DNA from 2 places in the Photobacterium sp. HL06 genome. Region 1 is predicted to be linked to the other one. Evidence: predicted binding sites of a transcription regulator. Region 1 holds the regulator's gene; the other holds the start of a gene.
What was found. The regulator PurR, encoded in region 1, represses purine synthesis genes. The targets are predictions, from matches to a motif close to TNANGNAAACGTTTNCNTNA.
Positions count from the first base shown of each region.

Region 2: AC51G0_RS03610 (uracil-xanthine permease family protein) is a predicted target of PurR. The motif match lies at 1,442-1,461, and genes of this name have one in related genera.

Region 1 covers NZ_CM183914.1:1,675,361-1,678,533, forward strand. Annotated here, with positions in the region: gene AC51G0_RS07960 (TfoX/Sxy family DNA transformation protein) at 1-441, opposite strand, end outside; cyclic di-GMP riboswitch class I at 569-673, opposite strand; gene purR (HTH-type transcriptional repressor PurR) at 869-1,876, opposite strand; gene AC51G0_RS07970 (heme ABC transporter ATP-binding protein) at 2,288-3,115, opposite strand; gene AC51G0_RS07975 (FecCD family ABC transporter permease) at 3,112-3,173, opposite strand, start outside.
Region 2 covers NZ_CM183914.1:734,236-737,408, forward strand. Annotated here, with positions in the region: gene upp (uracil phosphoribosyltransferase) at 1-87, shown strand, start outside; gene AC51G0_RS03610 (uracil-xanthine permease family protein) at 150-1,394, opposite strand; gene AC51G0_RS03615 (DUF2066 domain-containing protein) at 1,760-2,974, shown strand; gene AC51G0_RS03620 (DUF2069 domain-containing protein) at 3,052-3,173, opposite strand, start outside.

The sequences.
Region 1 (3,173 bases):
ACCGGCTTCAAAGAGCTCGTCAACCGTAGTAATACCTGCTTTTTTCAGCATACGTTCGTTGGCTAAACGGAGGTTTGGTAAGTCTTTAATACGACTTGGGCCTGATTTGCTTTTGGTTTCTTTATCTTGTTTGGCGGCAGTAAAGGAACGCTTAGCTTGGCAAAGAATTTTATCGGGTTCACTCCACCATTCTTCTGGAATAGCGTAGTGCTTAGTTACAACAGGAAAGCCGCGCTTTTTATACACATAAGGTGTAAGCCCTGCTTTTTTAAATTCTTTTTCATTTTCGGCATTTGCACGAAGGTGTAACTTGTCATTTACCACGAGTGCAAACATAGTTTCACCCGCGAAAATGCCAAAGCCACCAAACATTGAGCGAGACTTTACATTCTCGAAACAACTGAATAATCGTAATGATTCTTTAAGTACTGGTTTGTCCATGCTTCTTCTCGGTGAAATATTTCTTGGGTCACCTAACAACAGAGCGAGGATTTCAGATTAGCAAATTTCACAAAAAAGTTATGTCAGGATAATGTCAGGATTCATGACATGACTTTTTGCTAGATCCATCGGCGACCCCGCTACCATAAGAGACTTAGTTGTTGAAAAACTAACCACTTTTAGGCCGGAAGCTTTGCGTCCCACCCTTTCGGGAGGTTTGCCTTGTTCGTGACTTAATAAGCATATCCCATATAATATTTTTGAACTTGCTCCCACTTTTAAAAGTGTGATATTGCTTCAATAAATATGTCTATGTTTTTAGTGGCAAAAAATATATTTGCCTCAAAATCAATGCATCACAACCGTCATTTAAGACATAAAAAAACCGATAAGTAATATCGGTTTCTATGGGTTGCGACTTGGTTGATTAGGCGTTCAAGTCTTTGACTGACTTGCGAACAACCAGTTCTGGTGCCATCTCAAAAATACGGCGTTCATGTTCTTTATCTTTGACTCGTTCCATCAGGATCTCAATCGCCGTTTTGCCCAGGCGGCGCTTAGGCTGGTGAATCGTCGTCAGGGGCGGAGAGAAGTACGGTGCCAAGTCGATGTTGTCATAGCCAATAATTGAAATATCATCAGGAACGCGTATGCCTGCCTGCTCGAAAGTACTGATCAGCGCCATTGCCATAATATCGTTAAAGCAGAAAATTGCTGTCGGGCGCTCTTTCATTTCAATGAACTTATTGGCGGCGATAACCGCTGACTCACACTCGAAATCACCTTCAAGCAGCCAGTCTTCATTGACACTAAGCTGCGCTTCACCCATCGCTTTATAAAAGCCCTTCAGACGTTCTTGGCAGGTCGATTTGTCTGAGTGGCCTGACAGGCAACCAATTTTAGTGTGGCCGTGTTCGATAAAGTACTTGGTTGCAACGTAGCCGCCGAGCTCTGCATTATCCTGAATTTTATCCGTATGCGGGCTTTCCGGGCCCCAGTCCATGATCACCATTGGTAAGTCTTTCTTGCGCTCAAGGAGTTCAAGCAGCTTCTCGTCCAAGTCAGAACACATTACCAATAGGCCATCTACACGCTTTTCAGCGAGCATGCGTAGATAGTCACGTTGCTTATCTAGGTTACCTTCAGTATTGCATAGGATCAGGGTGTAGCCTTGGCCATAGCAATGCTCTTCAACCCCATGGACCACTTCGGCAAAGAATGGATTGGTAGACTTGGTTACCAGCATGCCGATGGTGCGGGTTGTGTTACATTTTAGGCTTCGCGCAACAGCACTTGGCGCGTAATTTAGTTCATCTACGGCCGCTAATACTTTTTTCTGTGTTGCTTCTGCAACAAAGCGTGTTTTGTTGATCACGTGAGAAACTGTTGTGGTTGATACACCAGCCATACGTGCAACATCTTTAATCGTTGCCATACTTATTCTTCTAATAATTTAAGATCAGAGGTCAGAGCCGACCATTTCATAATCACTTGTAATTGAAAGTACCAAACAGAGTAATTATCTGACTGTATCCAGATAATTGTTCTGTTTGGTACAGCGTACAAAAACGCCAAAAAGCCGCTTCAGTCACGAGCGGCCTTGTTCTCTCGTCTTTCCCGACGTTGCATTGTGTAATCGCTTGCGTTCACATTCTACTGAGTGTAGCGCACAGTGCAACGTTTCTGTATCCCAACCCTGTAATTCTTGATAGATATCAACAAACTCACCGCAATTTTACAACAATTTAGTGCATATGACGTGCAATCTGGTTCGATGATTTTGCTTTCTGGCAAGTAAAAAACCTCAGCTTTTGGGCTGAGGCTGTCCTGCTAAAATAGGATTAACTTATACTGCTTTTGATAACTCTGCAGACGAGATCGCAGGCATCACAACAGGATAGTTATCGGTTGGGTGCTCGCCGATGTGTACGGGCCAGCCATAGACTCGGCTGATCGTGTCTTTCTGTAATGCTTGTCGGGGGGGACCATCAGCCTGGATCTTACCTTCATTGATAATAACAAGGCGATCAGCATATTGAGCCGCTAGGTTCAGATCATGGATCACTACGATCACGGCAGCCCCCGATTGCGCAAGGCCTCGGGCGACTTGCAGAGTTCTATGCTGGTGGGCGAGATCGAGCGCCGAGGTCGGTTCGTCGAGCATCAGCATACACTGCTTGCCTGCCTGGCTTAACTGGGTAAGCACCCGTGCATAGTGCACCCGTTGCTTTTCACCGCCGGATAGGGAAGGGTAGAGCCGATTTTTGAGCGACAGCACATCAACAAGCTTCATTTTCTCAGTGGCGATTGTTTTGGTTTGCACATTGGGTATTTGCAGTGGCAGGCTACCGAGCTCTACCACTTCTTGTGCGGTAAAAGCAAAACTCAAATTGCTGTGCTGTGGCAATACACCTAAGTGCTTGGCAAGCTTTGCCTGCTTGAATTCATTACGTGCTTTACCGAAGAAGGACACTTCGCCGCCTGCATCGATTTCCCCACACAGTACCTTGAGCAACGTACTCTTACCGGCACCATTGGGGCCCAGAAGGGCGGTTAGTTCGCCGCTGGCAATGGTTAAGTTGAAGTTGCTCAGCAGTGTTTTTCCACCCAACGTCAGGTGCAGCCCTTTGGCTTCGATAGCAGCAGGCTTGTTCTTTTCTGTTGCAGTGTTCATGACATTCTTCCCTTTTGGTTTATAAGTAGGAAGATAAAGAATGGTGCGCCGAGAATAG
Region 2 (3,173 bases), 940 kb from region 1:
GCAGCTATCGATGAAAAGCTAAATGACAAAGGCTACATCGTTCCAGGTTTGGGCGATGCGGGTGATAAGATCTTCGGTACGAAGTAATTTATTCGTCTGAAAGTAAATAGCCGGGCAGATGCCCGGCTTTTTTGTGTCAGTACTCGATGTTAAGCATCTTCTATTTGGGCATTATCGACGACATGGTTCTCACCCAGATCGTCTGGCAGGATCAGGTTCAGCAAGATGGCAACAATACCGCATAGGCTAACACCCTGTAGGCTGAACTCACCGATGCCGAATGCCATGCCACCAATACCGAATACTAGCGTGACTGCAACGATCACCAGGTTGCGGGCCTTATGCAGATCAACGTTGTTTTTGATCAGAGTATTGAGGCCGACGGTGGCGATTGAGCCGAACAGCAGGATCATAATACCGCCCATGACAGGAACCGGAATGGTTTGCAGCGATGCCCCAAGCTTGCCAACGAATGCCAAGACTAATGCAGTCACAGCCGCCCAGGTCATGATGACTGGGTTAAAGGCTTTGGTCAGCATGACGGCACCGGTCACTTCGGAGTATGTTGTATTTGGTGGTGCACCGAACATTGAAGCGGCAATGGTGGCTACCCCGTCACCGGCCATGGTGCGATGCAGGCCTGGCTTCTTCAGGTAGTCTTTACCGGTCACATTCGAGATTGCCAGCATATCACCGACATGTTCGACTGCCGGAGCAATCGCCACTGGGATCATAAATAGCATGGCGTTAATGTTGAATTCAGGGAATGTGAAGCTTGGCATTGCCAACCAGCTTGCTTGCGCTACTGGCGTGAAGTCCACAACACCAAAAGCCAGGCTCACGCAGTAACCCGCAACAATCCCCCCCATGATCGGAACTAACTTCAGGAAGCCTTTCGCAAAGACACTTAGAGCGATAGTCACAATCAGAGAGATACTTGAAATCCACAGCGCGGCATTGCCTTCAATCAGCTGAACGGCGCCATCGCCGGTTTTGCCCAGTGCCATGTTGACGGCAACAGGGGCTAGGCCCAGGCCAATCACCATGATGACCGGTCCGACGACAACAGGTGGCAGCAATTTATGAATGATACCCACACCGCGAACTTTGATGACTGCCCCCATGATGACATACATCACACCCGCCATCATTAGGCCACCCATAGTGCTGGCTACGCCCCAGGCTTGTACTCCATACATGATAGGAGCGATGAAAGCGAAAGAAGAAGCGAGGAAGATAGGAACGGAACGTTTTGTGATGACTTGAAAGAGGAGGGTACCCATACCAGCGCCAAAGAGCGCAACACTAGGATCTAGCCCAGTAAGTAACGGAACCAGAACCAACGCACCGAATGCGACGAACAGCATCTGTGCACCTTGCAGTACCTGCATCATTGTAGTCTTCCACCCTGTCTGAAAAAAAAATCGCGCAATGCTATCACGGATGTAATCGTTTGCCTATCTGGTATTTGTTGAAAATATGATTTGCAATGCCAGGTTGTTGCTTTTGTGGTGTTAATCACTTTTTTTTGAAACAATTACATTTTTCTGACGCAGATAGAGTGAAAGCCATAAATACTTATTTTTAGTTGGCGATACCTTCGCCGAAATACACAGAAAAGATCTCTGTTGATGGGGATGAAATGGATAGTTAATCTAAGAGATATCAGATAGTCTGGGATTTTGTGGCAGTTGCAGTTGCCGATACTGCCTCGTTCATTTTATGATCGGGCATTAACTAAGTGATGAATGAGTTTTCTATGTTGCGTTTTGCTCTATTAATGTTTGCTTTATTGGCATTGCCGCTTAAAGCTGCAACCGTAACCAATTTGTATCAGGCGCAGGTTGTATTACCAGACACGGATAAGCAGTCTGAACAAAAAGCCCGTGAGGAAGCGCTGGAGCAGGTACTGATCAAAGTGTCAGGCCAGAGCGCAATTATTCAAAATGAAGTGATTCACAAGGCGGTGGCCAATAGCAGTCCGTATGTTAGCCAGTTTGGCTACGGTAGCCTGGCTGGACAGCAGACATTGGAACTTACTTTCGACCGAGCCCGGATCCGTAACCTGCTGACCCAGGCCAATGCGACGTTATGGAGTGAACAACGCCCAAGCGTGCTGGTTTGGATGGTCAAAGATGCCAACCGAAGCCGTGATATTGTCTGGGATCAATCAGGTAATACCGCTGAGGTACAGCTAAAAAGCGCAGCGGACATGCGTGGTGTACCCGTTCTGATGCCGATTGGTGATTTTGAAGATGTTACGGCAATTAATATTCCTGATATCTGGGGCGGCTTTGTTCAGCCGATTGCTAATGCCAGTACACGCTATCAGCCTGATGCCGTTCTGGTGGTACGAGTTCGCCAACAGGCAGACGAGAGTGTGCAGTTGGGCTGGCAGCTATTTGCCGATAAGCCAGAAGATCTTGCTTCATCCCAAACCGCTCCGGCAGAAGGCCGTGCGGCAGGCACATCGGCAGATGCACTTACCGAGATGATGAACCAGGTTGCTGATCAGCTTGCAGCGAAATATGCCGTGCAGTTGGGCGGTGCAAGTGACGGTGAGTTTGCGATTCAGGTCGCCAATATCCAGTCGACAGAGGATTTTTTCACCCTTGAGCGGATGCTGACCAACCTGACCTCGGTGGCTTCGGTCAACGCGAGCAAGCTGAAGGGAGACTCCGTCACTTTCGGGATGAACCTGTTGAGCTCAGAGGCGGCATTTAAGCGTGAATTGGGCCAGGATCGCCGTTTGACACCGTTAGAGACTGATCCCGGTTATACCATTGTGGCTACTGCTGACGAAGAAGCGGTAGTGATCGATGAGCTGCAAGATGGTCGCGTAGAAGCGCTGACTTATAACGCTGAGCCTGAAGCTGAACCCCAGGATCCGCAGGCACTTGATGTGACAGCAACCATGGCCCCAGCACTTAGCCAAGCTAACCAATATTACTGGAACCCTAAACCTAGCTTGTAGCTTGATGTACTCGGTTGGTGATAAGAATTTGATAAAATGCGGTGGTACCCCCACCGCATTTTTGATCGTGTCAGGGATTATTTCCCATTCCTTTCGTGTGTTTCCTTTTCTTCCTTTTCGACCTGCGACAGCTTCTTTAGCTTGATGCCCAGCTCCCTGCCTCTGTGGCGGGCAAAGAGAATATTGGCAATAAATGCAC